3 regions of the Actinopolymorpha sp. B11F2 genome follow, and region 2 is predicted to be linked to each of the others. Evidence: riboswitches for the same ligand, from Rfam matches in the RefSeq annotation. Region 2 holds a riboswitch; each other region holds the start of a gene.
The links. A riboswitch is a leader RNA that binds a small molecule or an ion and turns the genes downstream of it on or off. The one in region 2 is predicted to bind cyclic di-AMP.
Positions count from the first base shown of each region.

Region 1: another riboswitch for cyclic di-AMP. It lies ahead of ABN034_RS02450 (C40 family peptidase); the one in region 2 lies ahead of ABN034_RS14015 (transglycosylase family protein).
Region 3: another riboswitch for cyclic di-AMP. It lies ahead of ABN034_RS01295 (transglycosylase family protein); the one in region 2 lies ahead of ABN034_RS14015 (transglycosylase family protein).

Region 1 covers NZ_JBEFTX010000001.1:541,258-547,154, reverse strand. The annotation lists gene ABN034_RS02465 (phosphotransferase family protein) at 1-409, opposite strand, end outside; gene ABN034_RS02460 (NYN domain-containing protein) at 508-1,833, shown strand; gene ABN034_RS02455 (hypothetical protein) at 1,971-2,270, shown strand; cyclic di-AMP (ydaO/yuaA leader) riboswitch at 2,456-2,630, shown strand; gene ABN034_RS02450 (C40 family peptidase) at 2,644-3,675, shown strand; gene ABN034_RS02445 (gluzincin family metallopeptidase) at 3,769-5,169, shown strand; gene ABN034_RS02440 (M48 family metallopeptidase) at 5,283-5,897, shown strand, end outside.
Region 2 covers NZ_JBEFTX010000006.1:260,541-266,437, forward strand. The annotation lists gene ABN034_RS14005 (tautomerase family protein) at 184-387, shown strand; gene ABN034_RS14010 (hypothetical protein) at 484-915, opposite strand; cyclic di-AMP (ydaO/yuaA leader) riboswitch at 1,736-1,897, shown strand; gene ABN034_RS14015 (transglycosylase family protein) at 1,906-3,123, shown strand; gene ABN034_RS14020 (HdeD family acid-resistance protein) at 3,783-4,334, shown strand; gene ABN034_RS14025 (TetR/AcrR family transcriptional regulator) at 4,386-4,958, opposite strand; gene ABN034_RS14030 (beta-galactosidase) at 5,176-5,897, shown strand, end outside.
Region 3 covers NZ_JBEFTX010000001.1:278,383-284,279, reverse strand. The annotation lists gene ABN034_RS01310 (carbohydrate ABC transporter permease) at 1-375, opposite strand, end outside; gene ABN034_RS01305 (ABC transporter substrate-binding protein) at 414-1,709, opposite strand; gene ABN034_RS01300 (LacI family DNA-binding transcriptional regulator) at 1,706-2,803, opposite strand; gene ABN034_RS01295 (transglycosylase family protein) at 3,080-3,808, opposite strand; cyclic di-AMP (ydaO/yuaA leader) riboswitch at 3,813-3,976, opposite strand; gene ABN034_RS01290 (phosphatase domain-containing protein) at 4,139-4,684, opposite strand; gene ABN034_RS01285 (metallophosphoesterase family protein) at 4,835-5,897, shown strand, end outside.

The DNA of each region.
Region 1 (5,897 bases), on a different contig from region 2:
CCCAGTCCAGGATCGCCGTCACCACAAGCGTCTCCGGGTCGAACAGCAGGTTGTTGGGACCGTAGTCGCCGTGGACCAGAGGTCCCGGGACGACTCCGTGGAGGCGGCGGAGTGTGTCGCCGCAGGCGGCGAGGACGGCCGTCGCCGTGGCGCTGTCGACGTCGGGAGCCAGCAGCTCCTGCCCATGGACGCCCGGGAGATGGCCCACTCGGACGGAGGTCGCGTCGCCGTCGATCAGGGGTGGTACGGGCAACAGATCCGCGAGCCTTGTCAGCGCCGTGCGTTCCCGGTCTCGGCGCAGGTCGGCGTCGGGACCTGCGTACGTCTTCACCACGACCGTGCCCTCGACACGGGTGAAGTTCGTGTAGCCGTGCGGTAGGCGCACGGGGTTCTGCTCGCCTGATCCCACCCCGGGCATTCTGCCTGGCCGATCTCGCCCATGTGGAGGAGGCCGAAACCGCAGTGCGCTGGTCGGTGCCCTGTGGAACGCCAATTACGCTCGCAGCCGTGAGTACGGGACCAGCCGAGCCGGCAGGGTCGGGCGAAGGTGACCTGTCCCGGCCTTTGCCGGAACAGGTGCGCCAGCGCGTCGTCCTTCTCGCCTCCGACGCGCTCGGTGTGCTCCCCGCCGCTGCCGTACCCGCCTCGCTGCGGCCGTTCGCCCGCTTCAAGCCCGAACGCCGGGTCCGCCTGGCGGCGACACCGATCGCGGCCGCAGTCGATGCCGATCCGGAGTTCCGGGAACGTGTCGCCGCCCGCATCACCGAGGCTGTCCCGGACCTGGCGTCGGCGTTGCGCGAGGGACGCCGGCCCGGCGCCGTCGATCCGCTGGAGGCGGCCGCCGCGGCCTACCTGCTGCGCCCGGCCGGCTGGACGGCGATCGTCGAGGAGGTCATCGACCATCTCGAACAGGAGAGCGCGACCCAGGCCGGGGAGCGGGAGGCCGGTCTTGCCGCCCGACTGCGCGACCAGCTCGCCGCGACACAGGCGAGTGCCCGCCAGGGCCGGGAGCGCCTGCGGGCCGAGCTGGCGGCGCTGAAGGAGGAGAACACGACTCTGCGTCGTACGCTCCGGCACACCCGTGACCGGGTGAAGGAGGCCGAGGCGGAGGCGACGCGCAGCGCCGAACTCGCCGCGAAGGCGCGTGAACGGGCGACCGCGGACGTGGCGCGGATGGATGCGGAGGTCCGGCGGCTCCGGTCCCGGCTGGCGGAGGCGGAGTCGGCGGTCGAGTCGGCGCGGCGTACGAGCAGAGAGGATCGCGACCTGGCCGATGCTCGGCTCCGGCTGCTCCTCGACACCCTGGTCGACGCGGCGCAGGGGCTTCGCCGTGAGCTCGCCCTCCCGCCACTGCGTTCCCGACCCGCCGACGCGGTGGCGGCCGCGTCACCGGCGGCTGGCGGGCAGCTCGCGGGACCGGAGGACGTCGTACCACTCGAGTCGCTGCTGGCACTGCCTCAGGTGCACGTCATCGTCGACGGCTACAACGTGACCAAGACGGCCTGGCCGGCGCTGCCGCTCCAGACCCAGCGGACGAGGCTTCTCACGGCGCTCGGCGGCATCGTCGCCCAGACGGGTGCCGAGGTCACGTGCGTCTTCGACGGCGCGACGCTCGACACCCCACCTCAGCTGGCGGTGCCGCGCGGTGTGCGGGTGATGTTCAGCCCGGCCGGGGTCACTGCCGATGACGTCATCCGTCAGCTCGCCGCCGCCGAGCCGGAAGGACGTCCCGTCGTCGTGGTGTCGAGTGACCGCGAGATCGCGGACGGCGTGCGGCGGAGCGGAGCCCGACCGGTGCGCGCCGACGCGTTGGTTCGTCTGCTCCAGCGGTGAGCCGGCGGTGAGTCGGCGGTGAGTCGGCGGTGAGTCTGCGGTGAGTCTGCGGGACTGTCGGCGGGCGTGTCTAGCGTCGGTGCCATCGCGTGCGTGCCATGTCAGCGTGGCCGCTCACCAGGCATGACGGAGGACCGATGGACATCGACTGTGACCGTTGCACGATGCGAGGTCGAGGCTGCCACGACTGTGTGGTCACCGTGCTCCTCGGCGGCCCGCCGACCGAGACCGAGGGACCTCGCACGGGTGCCGGCCTGCCTCACGGTGCGCTGTCGGTTGCCGGCCTGGCCGGTCTCGACGTGGGCCTGGCAGACGTCGAGCTCGACGAAGCTGACCGGACGGCGTTGCGGGTGCTGGCCGATTCCGGCTTGGTGCCACGACTGCCGCGGAGCGCCACCATGGCCGTCACCGGTGATCGAGGCCGTCGTCGCGCCTGACGGTGAGTGAATGACGACATTGTGCTGATCTTGTTACTCAATGTGATTGTCCTTACGCAGCGTGTTTCCGCGCGTCTTTTCTCATCCTGACAGCGACACGCCGCCACGATTTGAAAGATCACGGACCGATCACTAAAGTCGCGCGCCAAGTGTCTGTCCGCTTTGAGCTGACCAGCCCGGTCGGCGCAGATGCTTCGCTTAGTCCCTGTTGGGCATGTATCTGACAGGGAACCGGGGACCCACCATGTACCCGGGGTGAATCGGAGTGCTCGGCCGCACACCAAGCAGCTGAGACTTTCGTAGGGCGACTTCCCGGCCCGAACCCGTCAGCTCACCCGGTAGGCGTCTGAGGAAGGAAGGGGCATCGCTTCTCGTGTCGAATCGCCGCAAGCGTCCCTCAGGGCGTGCGCTGCTCGCTCTCGGCACCGCCACCGCGGCCGTCATCGCGACGGTCCCCGGCTCCAGCTATGCCGAGCCTGCGCCCAGCATCAGCGAGGTCCGTAAGCAGGTCGCACAGCTGTACGAGGAAGCGGAGAAGGTCACCGAGGAGGCCAACGCGCTCGGCGACCAGATGAAGGTCATCGACCGTCGGGTCCGCGCGCTCAACGCCGATGTCTCCCGCCAGCAGAAGCGACTCAACGGACTTCGCGGCGACATCGGCCAGTTCGCCGCCGCCGAATACCGCACGGGTGGTCTCGACACCACCGTGCAACTTCTCGTGGCTGACGACCCCGACGAGTTCCTCGCCCAGATGAGCACCGCGAAGGCCTTCGCCGGCCAGCAGGGCGATCGGCTCCGCCAGCTCCAATCCGAGCAGAAGCGACTCGCCGAGCGGCAGGCGGCCCGGCAGGCCGAGCTCACCCGCTTCCGCGAAGCCAAGGAAGCCGCCAACTCCCGCCGCAAGATCGCCTCCAGCAAGGCAGCCAAGGCACAGTCCCTCCTCGACCGGCTCACCGCCGAGGAGCGCGAACGCCTCGCGGCCGCGGAGGAGCGCGAACGACTCGCCGACCGGTCCTCCCGAGGTGGCGACCGGATTCCCCCTCCGCCACCCGGTGGCACCCGCGGCGCCACCGCCCTCGCCTACGCCCGTCAGCAGGTCGGGGAAACCTACGTCTTCGGTGGCGACGGCCCCGACACCTGGGACTGCTCCGGGCTGACGATGGTCGCGTGGGAACAGGCCGGTGTCTCCCTCCCCCACTCGTCCCGGGAGCAATACGCCGTCTCGGCCAAGATTTCCCGTTCGGAGTTGCAGCCCGGCGATCTCGTCATCTACTACAGCGATATGCACCATGTCGCGATCTATGCCGGCGACGGCATGATTCTGCACGCGTCGAACCCCAGTGATGGCGTGAAGTACAGCGACATGGACGAAATGCCGTACGCCGGCGCGGTCCGGCCAGGTTAGTGACGGTCCGCACCACGTCGAACTCCGTCGACACGGCCTTGTGCCTGCCCATTCCCACGGAAGGGGTGGGGCCCAATTCCGTACGATGCGAGGGTGGCTGATGATCCTTCGCGGCACGCACGCAGGGTGGCCTCGACCCCTGGACGGGCCTTCGTCCAGTACTTCGTCGCTTTGGTTTGCGGCGGTCTGCTCGTGCTGGCTGTCTTTGTCACGGGCAGGTTTCTCCTCACCGGCGTCGCGATCCCGTCGGCAGCGACCGTTCGTTCGATCGAGGCGACACCCCGCGCGGAGGCCACCGACTCCGGTGTACCCACCGTTTCCAGTCGGGCCGGCAACCTCGCGGCCGCGAGGTACGACGTCGCCAGGGACCTGCTCCGCCGGCAGTCCGCCGCCTTGCGCAGCAGGGACAGGTCCGCCTATCTCGCCACGATCGACCCCCGCTCGCCCGACTACGCGAAGGTCGCGGCACGTACCTTCGACAATCTCGTCCGCATGGGTGCGAAGAACTTCCGGTTCGGCAGTCCCGCGGAGGATCCCGGTGCACTCACCCCCGAACGCCGGCGGGCGCTCGGGACGACGGCGTGGGTCTCGGAGGTCGACACGACGTTCACCCTCACCGGTGCCGACCGCGAGCCGTGGACGTCGACGCTTCGCATGGTGTTCGTCGAACGGCAGGGGCGGACCTACGTCGCGGGTGACCGCGAGGGCGAGTCGTCGTCGGGTCCCACGCCGCTGTGGTTGACCGACAAGGTGACGGTCGTCCGTGGCGAGCACAGCCTGCTCATCGGCGTCGAGTCCAGGACCCGCCTCGAGCGCTACGCACGCACCGCTGACGAGGCCGTACCGCGAGTGACCAGGGTGTGGGGCGAGGACTGGGCACAGTACGTCGTCGTGATCGCTCCCTCCACCCAGGTCCAGATGGAACGCGTCGTGGGCGTCGACGCGGAGAGCCAGGGCGCGGTCGCCGCCGTCACCACGTCCGTCGGTCGCACCTCGCCGACGGAGGCGTCGCACATTGTCATCAACCCCGCCACGTTCGACAAGATCGGCTCCCTCGGCAGGCTCGTCGTCCTCACGCACGAGACCACCCATGTCGCGGCGCAGGCGACGGTCAGCCACATGCCGGTCTGGTTGTCTGAAGGCTTCGCCGACTACGTGGGCTTCAACGAGGCCGGACTGTCCACGGCGGTCATCGCGCAGGAGTTCCTGTCCGAGGTGCGCGAGTCCGACGCACCCGACGATCTGCCGAGCACGTCCGACTTCGACCCGCGGGCGGACGAGCTCGACCAGGCGTACGAGGCCGCGTGGACGGCGTGCAGCTACATCGCCCAGCAGTGGGGCGAGGAGAAGCTGGTGGACTTCTACCAGGCGATGGACGACATCACGACGATGGCGGACGAAGAACGCGTCTATCGGAGCGTCCTGAACACCACGGAGGAGCGGTTCGTGGCTGGTTGGCGAGAGCACGTCCAGGTCACGAGCGTCGGCGGCTGAACGGCGAGCGGGCCAGACCGTCGCGGGACGACGTGGAGGCAGGGGGAACGGCGGGTTAGGGGCAACGGCGAGTTCGGGGGACGGGTCTGAGGATCCGGTGACACGGGGGAAGCATGCACAGTGGGGGGATCGCACGACGGCCTGCCCTGATCGTGGCGGTGGTGCTGTGGGGATGTCTCGCGGTGGCCATCGCCCTGGCGACGCCGTGGCAGCCGTCCGGAGACGTGGTTGCGGCCTCGTCCTCGCCGCACGAGGTGGTGGCGGACGACTTCACCTCGGGCGAGGTGGCGATCGGCAGCTGGCTCTCGCGGTCCGTGCGGTTGCCGGGCTACCTCATCACCGCGGCCGGCATGGTCACGGCGATGGTGCTGGGCTTCACCTCACTCGGTGCACGCCTGAGTGCGCGCGCCTTCCCGCGGGTGCGCGGGTGGTGCGCGCGGGTCGTCCTGGGTGCCCTGGTCGTGACCCTGGTGATCCGACTGGCGGTGGTGCCGTTCGAGGTCTGGCTGGAGGTGGCACGGCGCCGGTCCGGCGTGTCGACGCAGAGCTGGTGGGCGTGGGGTGCTGACCTGCTCGTCGGGTTCGCGGTGACGAGTACGGTCACGGCGGTTCTGCTCGTCGCTCTCGTGGGGCTGGCCCGCTGGTTTCCCCGCTGGTGGTGGGCACCCGCCGCGGCGGTGGCCACAGCGGCGGTGGTGCTGGGTTCGTACGTCTATCCGACGGTCGTC
Region 2 (5,897 bases):
CGTCGCCCTCAGCACGGTCCTCGACCACTTGCAGGCTACGACTGCTCCGCAACCCGCCGCGTGGGTGTCCCGTCCACCATGCTGCCAGTCCTACGCCGGTCCCGCGACCAGGAATGTCCCGGCTGCCCGGTTGGTTGGGTCATCGGCGAGAACCGACCGAAGGTCCCGATTCGAGGAGGCCCCATGCCGTACGTCAATGTCCGGATCACCCGCGACGGCGCCACCGCCGAGCAGAAGGCCGAGTTGATCAAGGGTGTGACCGACCTGCTGGTGCGGGTCCTCGACAAGGATCCGGCGCGGACGTTCGTCGTGATCGACGAGGTGGACACGGACAACTGGGGCGTCGGCGGGATCTCCGTCAGCGAGTTCCGCCGGAACAGCACCTGACGGTACGCACGACGCGATCCACCACCCGGTTCGACCACGGCAGTGGCGCCGCTGCGACAGGTGCCGCTGCGATCAGGACCTCGGCGACGCCGGACGTCAGGCGCCCTTCGCCGTGTCGACGGCTTCGGCCACGTCGGCGGCGTCTTCGGCGTCTTCGGCCGTGAGCTGGAACACCCGGGACTTGGAGATCCCCAGGATGCGAGCGGCGTCGCGTCCCGGCATACCGACGTCACGCAGGAGCCTGGCGGCCCGACGCAGCGACAGCATGCGCGCGTGATGCGCTTCCTGCTCCTCGCGGGCGTGCGTGTCCGCGGCGTCCAGGGCGTCGGCCACGTCATCCGGGAGTAACCAGTCGACCCGCATGTCGACCGCTGAAGCATCCCCCCCGGATGCTTCAGCGATCAGGCGGGCGGCGACGGAGGTCACCTCGTCCCATGACTTCGCGGCCGCCGCTCCCACACCGTCGACACGGATCACCCAGGCGCTGGCCTCCGTCATGTACTCGGCCGACACGTCGAACGTGGCCACGGCCAAACCCCCCTTTTGCTCTCCCGTACAGGGGCCCGCCCCCCGTAAGCGGGCCCCGCTGGCGACGCACGCTGGTCCCGCACCGTTCCCGCCGGCAGATCCCCCTGGATGTGAACCGGTTGCACGACCAACTGGACGAGAGGAAATTATCTTCCTCGCCGACGTTCGTCCAGCGGCCTGGACGTCAGGCGAGCAATCCCATTGCCCTCCCGTTGACCAGAGATTTGGCCGAAACCGCAAATCCTTCGAGCGCCGCGACCGGAAGGCCCTGCAGAGGGGTCTTCAAACGGGTGACATGTCCGGTAAGAGAGAAAATCTTCCGAAGAACACGAAATGGCAACGATTGGCGATGCAGGTGCCACCTCGAAGAGACCCCGGCGGGCTGCGGTCGCCAGGACGAGCGGCAAAGTTGGCGAGCGCGCCCACTCCCACCTAGGGCTCACATGTGATTTGCATCACACGGCAGGGTTCCACCGCTATCGATCATAGTAGGCGGCGGAATCGGCGAACTCGGCCGTCGGTACAAGCGACAAATCGCGCTATTTCTTGCTATGAGGGATTCGTTCAATCCCCAACCGGCCTGAGGTCAAGAAGGTCTTTCTCGCAGAACGTACGCGGCAATGCGCCTCACGTGCATCGCCATCATCGCCACGGGATGCCGGACACGTGCGGGCCGGAATTCTGGCGTACTACGACGCGCGATCGTAGCCGATGGCGACGAGGTCACTGGATAGGAACAAAGATCCTCTGTTAGGACTATCTCACCATCGATCGTGCCTATCCGGGCGCGTGACGACCCGCTTCGCCGAGCTCCGCCCAGTGGTGTCGTGTCCCCATCTCGGTTGGGCGGAGACGGAGGACCCAACGTGAGTGGAACCCCATCGGTGGTGGGGTTCTGGGGTTAAGCCGCCGTCGTAGGCAGGCCGGGCATTCCTCTCGCCCGAACCCGACAGCTAACTCCGCGGGCGACGAGAGGGAACGGATCTTTACATGCCCTATAAGGCAAAACACCGCGGCACCACCCGGCGCCGAAAAGTGGCGAAGAAAGTCACCAGGACAGCCGCACTCACCGGCGTCGCCGCGGCCGTACCCATGGTCGGTTTCGCAGCACCTGCGCACGCCGCCACGGCCGACACCTGGAATCGCCTCGCGCAGTGCGAGAGTAGCGGCGACTGGAGCATCAACACCGGCAACGGCTATTACGGCGGCCTGCAGTTCGCCGGTCCCACCTGGCGTGAGTTCGGCGGCACGAAATATGCGTCCCGCGCAGACCTCGCGACCAGGGCCGAACAGATTGCCATCGCCGAGAAGGTTCTCGACGTCCAGGGCTGGAACGCCTGGCCCGCCTGCTCCCGCAAGCTCGGCCTCGACGAGGGCGACAAGGCAGGGACCGCGGGGAGTCCGTCCAGCACCAAGACCACCAAACAGCAGCGAGCCCGAGACAGCGCGAGCGCGCGCGCCGCCAGGTCCGCCCGCGCCGCTCGGTCGGCGCCGAAGTCGGTACCGGCGCGCAAGCCGGCAGCGGGCACCTATGTGGTCCGGCCGGGTGACACCCTCTCCGGCATCGCCCGGGCGAACCGGGTGCCGGGCGGCTGGAGTGCGCTGTGGAAGATCAACCGTGGTGTGATCGGATCGAACCCGGACCTGATCCTCCCCGACGCCCGGCTGCGTCTCGTGGGCAAGGCCAGCCCGGCGAACGATCGCGCTCCCAGCAAGAAGGGCTCGGCGCGCGACGCGGGCGCCCAACGGTCGTCGCGGTCCTCTGACCGGTCGTCGGACCAGCAGGCCGCAAAGCCAGCAGCCAAGGATTGGGTCCTGCCACTCACGTCGTACCGCCTGACCGCGCGGTTCGGGCAGAGCGGGAGCAACTGGTCGTCATCGCACCACGGGCTCGACTTCGGCGCCAGCAGTGGTTCGCCGATCCGCGCCGTCGGAGCAGGTCGGATCGTCAGCGCGGGATGGGACGGCGCCTACGGCAACCGGATCAAGGTCCGGCACGCCGACGGCACCGTCACCCTGTACGCGCACATGTCCCGCCTGGCACAGACCTCGGGCGAGGTCAGCGCCGGGACCGTGATCGGTTACGTCGGCGCCACCGGCAACGCGACTGGTCCGCACCTGCACCTCGAGGTCCGGCCCAACGGGGGCGGTCTGAACACCGCGATCGACCCGTACGCCTGGCTCGAGAGCAAGGGCCTGCGCCCCTGAGTCGAGGAGTTCCTCCCCCGTGGCAATTCGCCTCACGGGGGAGGAATTCCGCATGAGGCCTTATGTCGGTGTCGCTCGGGTCATCAGACCACGAATTTCTGCCAGACGGCACTCGAAACTTGCCGAACTGCTGCGTAACGTGGCGCTTGGAATGACGGAGGCGCAGGTGCCGGCGAAGACTTCACGTGAGCTTCTCCGTTGACGTCGGCGCCAGCCCGTTCGTCGTGACCGACAACACCAGAAGTCCAACGCAGCAAGGACAATTGCGTCGCAGACGCTCGACTTCCACAAGGGCGTGGCGACCCGAGAGATCCCCTTTGTGGATGGTGCTGGCGGGAGATCTCGCTGACCACCGGACAGGAAACTCAGCCAGACCCTCACCGCCGATTTCGACTCCGCACAAAGGGGGCGAAGGGGCGAGAGCAATGACAACGGATCCGCATGATCCCAGAAGGGATCAAGCACCTGGGACACGGGAGACCGAAACTGCCCAGGCTCCGGGAGTACCAGCCCAGGCAAAGCCTTCGGAGGAGACGTCGGAGCGTTCGTATGGCCGGACGACCGAACGGCCGGCCGAGCGCGCCGAGCGGAGGACCGAACGGCCGGCGGGCGAGCGCGGAGAAGGCAAGGCCGGCGCTCTCGCGAAGATGCGTTCGTGGATGCCGCTCTTCGCACTCGGGTGCGTCAGTCTGATCGTGGGCATCATCGCGCTGGCATGGCCGGGCATCTCCCTCACCGCCGCGGCTGTCCTCTTCGCGATCCAGGTCCTGGTGTACGGCGTCTTCTGCTTCGCACGGGCGGCAGCCGGGGAATCGGACCGTACCGGACCGGTCGTGATGGGATTCCTCGGGACCTTCGCGCTCATCGTCGGCGTTCTCGCGTTGCGCGATGGCGGGGCTTCGGTCGCCACCCTGGCCACGTTGTTCGGGGTGTTCTGGTTCGCCGCTGGAGCACTCGCCGTGCTGGCGACGCTCTTCGGGCCGGACCGTGGGCCTCGGTCCATGGGCCTTCCAATGCTCGCAGGGTGCCTGGCCGTCGTCGTGGGCATCATCACCCTTGCGATCGGCGGAACCTCGCTGGGCGTTCTCACGGCGATTCTGGGGATCTGGCTGCTGGTGTTCGGGGCGCTCACACTCGCCATGGCCGTCATGACGAGATCGGCCGGGCGCGGCGCGAAAGGACGGCGGCGCGAGGCTGCTGCCGCGCACTGACCAGCGTCAGGCCTGCGGCTGGGCGCGCCTAAGTATGGCTTGGGCGCGCCCTTAGGCGCGGTCCGCGCCGAGCATCTGGTGGGCAAGACGTTCGAGACCAGTACGGATCCGCCTCGCCGAAATCCGGCGTTCATGACGTTGGTAGGAGTAGACGTCGGGAGCGAGCGGGGCAAGGAGACTGTCGACGAGCGGGGCGGGATCGGGTACCTGTGCGTCCTTGAGCAGGGCCCGCACATGAACCCGCCAGAAGCCGTAGGCACCAGTCGCGAACCGCGCTTCCCCGACCTCTGCACCGAGCGCGAGATGGATGTGGCTCTCGAGCAGCTCGACCATCGCGGCATAGAACGCGGCGAGCCGCTCGGCCGGCGGCGCCCCCGGGCCGAGTGGTGGATCACCGCGGAGCAGCTGTTCCTGCAGACTGCGTTCGTGTTCGTCGAGGAGGGCGCGTGCGATCGAGGCGATGTCGGGATAGCGGCGGTAGAGGGTGCCGCGACCCACACCCGCCGCGGACGCGACATCTCCCATGGTGACGTTGCGGGCTCCCCGAGCGGCGAAGAGTTCGGCCGCCGCGTCGAGTACCCGCTGGCGGTTGCGCGCGGCGTCGGCACGCTCGGGCCGAGACATGGCGAGCAGCCTATCCAACCGGGCACGGTGTCCAGGTTCGCTCGGCCTGTTCCGCCCAACGCCTTGCGGCGCTGGAAGACCGCTCGTTATCTTCTCGTACAGCAGAGTAGCAATTCCGAATAGCGAAACTTTCGAGTTGGTTGAGACGTTCGGTCCATCGTCCGTCCAGCGCTCCTCGGCCCGGACGATCCGACGTCACGATGGAGGGGCGGTCGTAGTGCCAGCCGGCAACCTGCCTGCATTTCCTTATGGTGCGGTGTATTTCCGCAAGTCGAACCCACCTCGCGAGGACTGGACACGGGACTACCAGACAGCGGCCGAGGACGGCCACAACGCCTTCCGGCACTGGTTCCTGTGGTCGGCGGTCGAGATCGCGCCCGGAGAGTTCGACTGGGCCGACTACGACCGCCAACTCGACCTCGCGGCCGACAACGGCATCAGGACCATCGTCGCGGAGATGATGACGTCGGCACCGGAGTGGGCGTTCCGTTCGCTGGCGCACGCGCGATTCGAACGCCGCGACGGCACACCGGTGCGTTCGGGCATCAGCCCGAGCTGTGCGATCGGCGGCTTCCCCGGCCTCTGCCTCGACAACGAGGATGCGCGGGACCATGCCGGAGCCTTCCTGACTGCGCTGGTGACCCGGTACCGCGGCCACCCCGGCCTTGGCGGCTACGACATCTGGAACGAATGCGGTTACGGCGAGGACGTCTGCTACTGCCCGGCCACAGCCGAGAAGTTCCGCTCCTGGCTGCGCGAACGCTACGGGGATCTGCGTAGCCTCGGCGAAGCCTGGGGCCGGCACAGCTACGCCACCTGGGACGACATCGACCCGCCGCGCACCATCGAGCCCTACGCCGACGTGCTCGACTGGCTCACCTTCCGCCAGGACAACGCCTACCGCCTGATGCGCTGGCGGGCGGAACTGGTTCGCTCGAT
Region 3 (5,897 bases), on a different contig from region 2:
CACGGCGACGCTCGCGGTGATGTAGGGGACGTAGTAGCTCACCCGGAAGAACGCCCGCAGCCGCATGCTGGCGTTGAGCGCGGTCGCCAGCACCAGCGAGAGCGCCGCCGTGAGCGGGACGTTGATCACCAGGAAGACCCCGACGTTCCGGAACGACCGCCACACCGCCGGGTCGCCCAGCACCGTGGCGTAGTTGGCCAGCCCGACGAACGGCCGCTCCACGATCGCACCGGGTGCGGCGAAGAAGTAGTCGTGGAACGACATGTAGACCGCGAAGCCCAGCGGGTAGGCGAAGACCGCCGCGAGGAATACGACGTAGGGCGCGACGAACACCGCCCCCAACGACGCTCGCCCACTGGGCTTACCGATCATCATGACGGCCCGATCCTGTCCGACCCTGTCCCGGTCCTGGGTCAGGACTGGCCGGCGAGGCCGTCGATCTTCGTCGCCACCTGGTCGAGTTCGGCGTCCACCGGCTGCTTGCCGAAGATCACCGAACGCGAGTACGCGTCGCGGAACGCCTGCCAGATCTCGATGGAGTTCGCGACGTTGGGCACCTCGACCGTGCGGTCGGCCTGTGCGGCGAAGGTGGCGTACTCCTCGTGCGCGGCGAAGTAGTCCGGGTATACCTCCGAGAGATCGGCCCGCATCGGCATCTGGCCGGTCATCTCGAGCAGCTTGCCGTCCTGTTCCTCAGCTGTGGCGAACTTCAGCAGGTCCCAGGCGGTGCCGCGGTTCTCGCAGGCGGAGTACATCGCGACGTTCTTCGCATCGGCGAACGTGTAGGTGTCCTCGGGCGAGGTGCCCCCGGAGGTCGGCACCGGGGCGACGCCCCAGTCGATCGAGTCCTTGTACGACGCGATCGCCCACGGCCCGACGATCGCCATCGCCGCCTTGCCCTCGCCGAACGAGTCGCCGTTGTAGGTCTCCTGCGAGGCGAGCTTCTCGTCGTAGAGGCTCTTCCAGAAGGCCGCGACCTGTTTGCCCTCGTCGGAGGCGAACGTCGCCTTGCCGTCGTCGACCAACTGCTCGCCTCCGGTCTCGGCCGCGAACAGCGGGTAGAAGTCGAACCAGGGTTGGAAGAACTCCGCCGTCGGTGAGGGCCAGATGGCGTAGTCGGCCGCGCCGCTCTTCACAATGGTTCTGGCGGTCTGGAGGAACTCCTCGTAGGTCTGGAGCGGCGGGTTGTCGGCGTCGATCCCGGCCTTGGCGAAGATCTCCTTGTTGTAGAAGATCATCACGGGGTTGGACTTCCAGGGCAGCTGGTAGTACTTGCCGTCGGGGGAGCGGTACTGCTCGGCACGGTCGCCGGTGCGCTCCTCGATGTAGTCCGTCGCCCCGTCGAAGTCGTCGAGCGGCACGAGGCCGCCCTGCTTCTGGAACTGCGGCACGGCGGCGGGCGCGGTGTTGAAGATCAGGCAAGGTGCGTTGCCCGCGGTGATCGCGGCACCGATCACTTCTTCCGAGCTCTTGCCCTCCGGGATCTGCTGCGCGGTGACCTTCTCCTTCGGATGGGCGGAGTTCCAGGCCGCAACCATCTGCTTGCCCCAGGCGACTTCCTGTTCGTTGTTGGAGTACCAGACCTTTATCGGTCCGCGGGCGGTGGCCGCGTCCGAGTTCGTCGTGTCGCCGCCACCGCAGGCGGTGGCCGCCAGCAGGGTCGCGGCGAGCGCTGCGGCGGATGTCGTGGCGAGGGTGCTGCGCTTCATGAGTCCTCCGAGGTAGAGCTGTGCTCCGCTGGTGGATTCCCCGTTGATGGTCTGCCCGTTGATGGTCTGCCTGCTGATCGGCACTGTGCGGTCGAGTTCCGTACGACGAGTTCGGCCGGGTCGAGCGCGACGTCGCCCGCGGGCTCGCCGTCGACGAGGGCGAGCAGGGTGCGGGCCGCGACCTGGCCCCAGCCGAAGACGTCCGTACGTACGGTCGTGAGGGACGGGTGGATGTGGGCGGACAACTCGGTGTCGTCGTAGCCCGTGACCGACAGGTCGTCCGGCACGGTGCGGCCGAGGCCCTGGGCCGCGCTGATGCCGGCGATGGCCATCAGGTCGTTGGCGTACACGATCGCCGTAGGTGGGTCTGGGAGTTCCAGCAGGCGGCGGGTGGCGGCGGTCCCGCCGGCGGCGGTGAAGTCGCCGACCTCGATCGGAGCCTCCGGCAGACCGTGGGCCTCGAGCGCGTCGACGAACGCCTGCCGGCGTCCGTGCCCATGCAGGAAGTCATCCGGACCGGCGACGTGCGCGATCCGGGTGTGACCGAGCCCTGCGAGGTGGTCGACCACCGCGGTGATGCCCGGCCGGTCGTCGAGACACACCGCTGGAAACGAGGACGGGGTGTCCGGGCGGTTGAGCGTCACGGCGGGCAGACCGAGGTCCTCGACCAGCGCGATCCGCGGATCACCCCGACGGAGGTCGATGAGGAACACGCCGTCCACCCGGGCGTCCTGCGCGAGGCGCCGGTAGCCCTCCTCCTCCGGTGGGCCGGCACCGACCACCTGCAGGACGAGCGCCTGGCCTTGACCGGCGAGCACCGTCTCGACGCCGGCGATGAAGGCGGGGAAGAACGGGTCGGACCCGAGAAGTGCCGGCTCCCGTGCGATGACCAACCCCAGAGCGAACGCCCGGGAGACCGAGAGCGACCGCGCCCGCTGGCTCGGCCGCCAACCCAGCGCGTCAGCGGCTTCGAGAATGCGTACGCGGGTGGCTTCGGCGACGCCGGGCCGGTCGTTGAGAGCGAACGACACGGCCCCCTTGGAGACGCCGGCACGGCGCGCCACGTCCGCGATCGTGGGGCGCCGCTTGGCCATCACACATCCCGAGGTGAGGATCCGGACATCTGTCGTTCACAAAACCGGTTCAGATCTAAACCGGTTCAGGAACCGGTTGTCAAGGGCGTGCGTCTGCCGTCGGCGAAGGGTCAGTTGTCGAGGGGGAGCTGGCTGCTGGCCAGCCGGGGTGGACCTCGACCGACCTGTGCCCCGTCCCGGGGCCGGGAACCTTGGCCAGGAAAAGCGAGCGCCCCACCTGCGGGGGGACAGGCGGGGCGCTCGGTCTGTGGGGCCGCTAGCGGCAAAGCGGCCGGATCAACGCAGCCGAACCTTCTCCTCGGGGAAGATGAGGTCGGGGTCGCCGCTCGAGAGGGAGTCCCGGTTGAGCGACCACAGCGATGGCCATCCACCGTCGACGTCGTGGGAGATCGCGATGTCCCAGAGCGTGTCGCCGGTACGGATCGTGTAGGTCTCCCGCTCGGAAGGCTTGGTCGCGGTCGTGCCCTCCGAGACCGCGGTGCGCTCCCCACTGCGGGTTGTCCGGTCAGCCGCCTCGTCGCGAGCGGCATCCTGGTCAGCGGAGTCGTCGCTGGTGGTGTCCTGGCTGGTGGTGTCCTCGCTGGTGCCCGTCGAGGTTGTCGAGTCGCCGGCCTTGTCGCTCTCGTCGAGACCGAGTTCGGCCGAGCAGGCGGGCCAGGCGTTCCACCCCTGAACGTCCAGCACCTTCTCCGCGATCTCGATCTGCTCCGCCTTGGTGGCGAGGTCCGCACGTTCGGCGTAGGTCGTACCGCCGAACTCCTCCCAGGTCGTCTGGGCGAACTGCAGGCCGCCGTAGTAGCCGTTGCCGGTGTTGATCTGCCAGTCACCGCTGCTCTCGCACTGAGCGAGACGATCCCAGGTGTCGGTCGTCGCGGCCTGAGCCAGACCGGTGAATCCGACGACGGGCACGGCGGCCGCCACACCGGTGAGCGCGGCGGTCTTCGTCACCTTCTTTGCGGTCCTGCTGGGTCGGCTCGCGCCGCGATGCCGTGCGTTCTTGGGCATGCTGGAGTGCTCCCTCTCGTCGCCTGCGGAGTGAGCTGTCGGGTTCGGGCGAGAGGAATGCCCGGCCGCACGAAAGCGGCTTCACCCCAAGGACCCTCGTAGCCTGCGCGGGTCCGTCGTTGGTTCCTCCGACTCCGCCCTCTCGATGGAAATCGGCCTTACGACACCGCTGGGCGGAGCTCGGCGAAGCGGGTCGTAATCGCGCCTGGCGCGGCGCGACCGGACAGACTCTAACGGTGTGGCCAATTCGTTAACAATCACCGATCGTGGACTATTGGCGCGGTCATTACCGCCGAAACCTGCGGAAAATAGGGCGATCCGGGCTCTGCGTCAGGTTCGTCCGTCGCCCTCCTGGCCCTCACGCAAAGTCCGTTTCGCACTGTTGCCATACGTTCCGTCGACAAATGCCCAGCTCGCCTGGAAGACGGCGAATCCTGCGGCCTTCACCGCGGCGCACACCTCCGGGTCGTCGTCGACGACGACAGCCACGGGAGCGGCCGCGGCGAGCCGCCGGACCACTCCGAGCTTGACCTGTCGGGCCGGGCGGCGGTCCCCGTCACGGCGCAGGTGGAGGGGCCCCGACGGTGCGTCGTGCCTGGCCAGCCACCGTTCGGTCGTATGCCGGAGCCGTTCGGGACGGCCGGACAGGTAGACCACTTCGTGCTCGGAAGCGAGCCTCCGGGCGACGGCGAGACCCTCGGCGAACGGCGGGTCGCCGGCCGCGGCAGCGAAGAACGCGTCCCAGTCCTTCGGCCGTCGTTCCACATGCCGTAGCCGATGTCGGACATCGGCCAGGACACCGTCGATGTCGACGACGGCGTACGCACGTCCGGAGGCGGGTGCCACGTCCGGCGGAGTGGGCTGCTGGTCCGGCATGCGGAGAAGCCTTCCAGGTCGGCCAGCCGCTTGGTACCCGCGCTGGCCCCCACGGGCTGGCGCTCGGGAGTTTCGGAGCCGCTCGTGCCGGCGGTTGCGGGCGTGGCGGCGCGCGCATCGTCGGCGGTCCCCGCTAGCGTGCCGTACATCATGGCGATCACCTCTGCGATGACTCGTCCCGGCCCGCAGGGCACGCCTGTCACCTTCGTGCACACCAGCGACTGGCAGCTCGGCATGATGCGGCGGTTTCTCGGTCCCGAGGCCGGCGCGCGCTACAGCCAGGCCCGCATCGACGCCATCGAGCGGATCGGTGCCGTCGCGCGCGAGCACAAGGCCGCCTTCGTGGTGGTGGCCGGCGACGTCTTCGACGCCAACCAGGTCGACCGGCAGGTCGTCTCGCGCGCCTGTGACGCCCTTCGCGCCATCGCGTGTCCGGTGCTGATGGTGCCGGGCAACCATGACTCGCTCGAGCCCGGCACGGTCTGGTCCAGCCCGATGCTGGCGGCGCACCTTCCCAGCCAGGTCGAGATCCTCACCGACTCCACACCCCGCCGGCCGGTCGCCGGTGTCGAGGTGGTCGGTGTTCCCTGGCGGACGCGCCGGTCGGTGAGCGATCCGCTGGGCGCGGTGGAGGGGTGGGCGGAGGTTCCGGACGCCGGCGTCGTGCGGATTCTCGTTGGTCACGGCCAGGTCGAGTCGCTCGCGGCCAGCTCGGGTGACCCGGCCCTGATCCGCCTGGAACCGCTGCAGCAGGCGATCGAGGAGGGTCGGCTGCACTACGTCGCGCTCGGGGACCGGCACTCGCTCACGTCGGTCGGGGAGACGGGGCGGATCTGGTACTCCGGCACCCCGGAGCCGACCCGGCCGGAAGAGGAACGGCCAGGCGAGGTCCTCGTGGTCGAGGTCGGTCCTCGCGACGCGTGCACCGTCACGCCCGTGTCAGTCGGCACCTGGCGGCTTCGGTCAAACGTGGTGGACGTCGACGTCGACGAGGGTCTCGACGAGCTCGCCGTGTGGCTGGGGGCACAGCCGGACAAGTCCCGCACCGTCGTACGCCTTGGTGTCCAGGGCAGCCTGACGGTCGGCGGTCTCACCAGGTTGGAGATGCTGCTCGAGGCGCAGGAGGAGGTCTACGCTGCCATCCAGCGCTGGAACCGGCACTGGGCGGTGACGGTTCTCCCCGACGACGGCGACCTGGACGAGCTACCGGTGA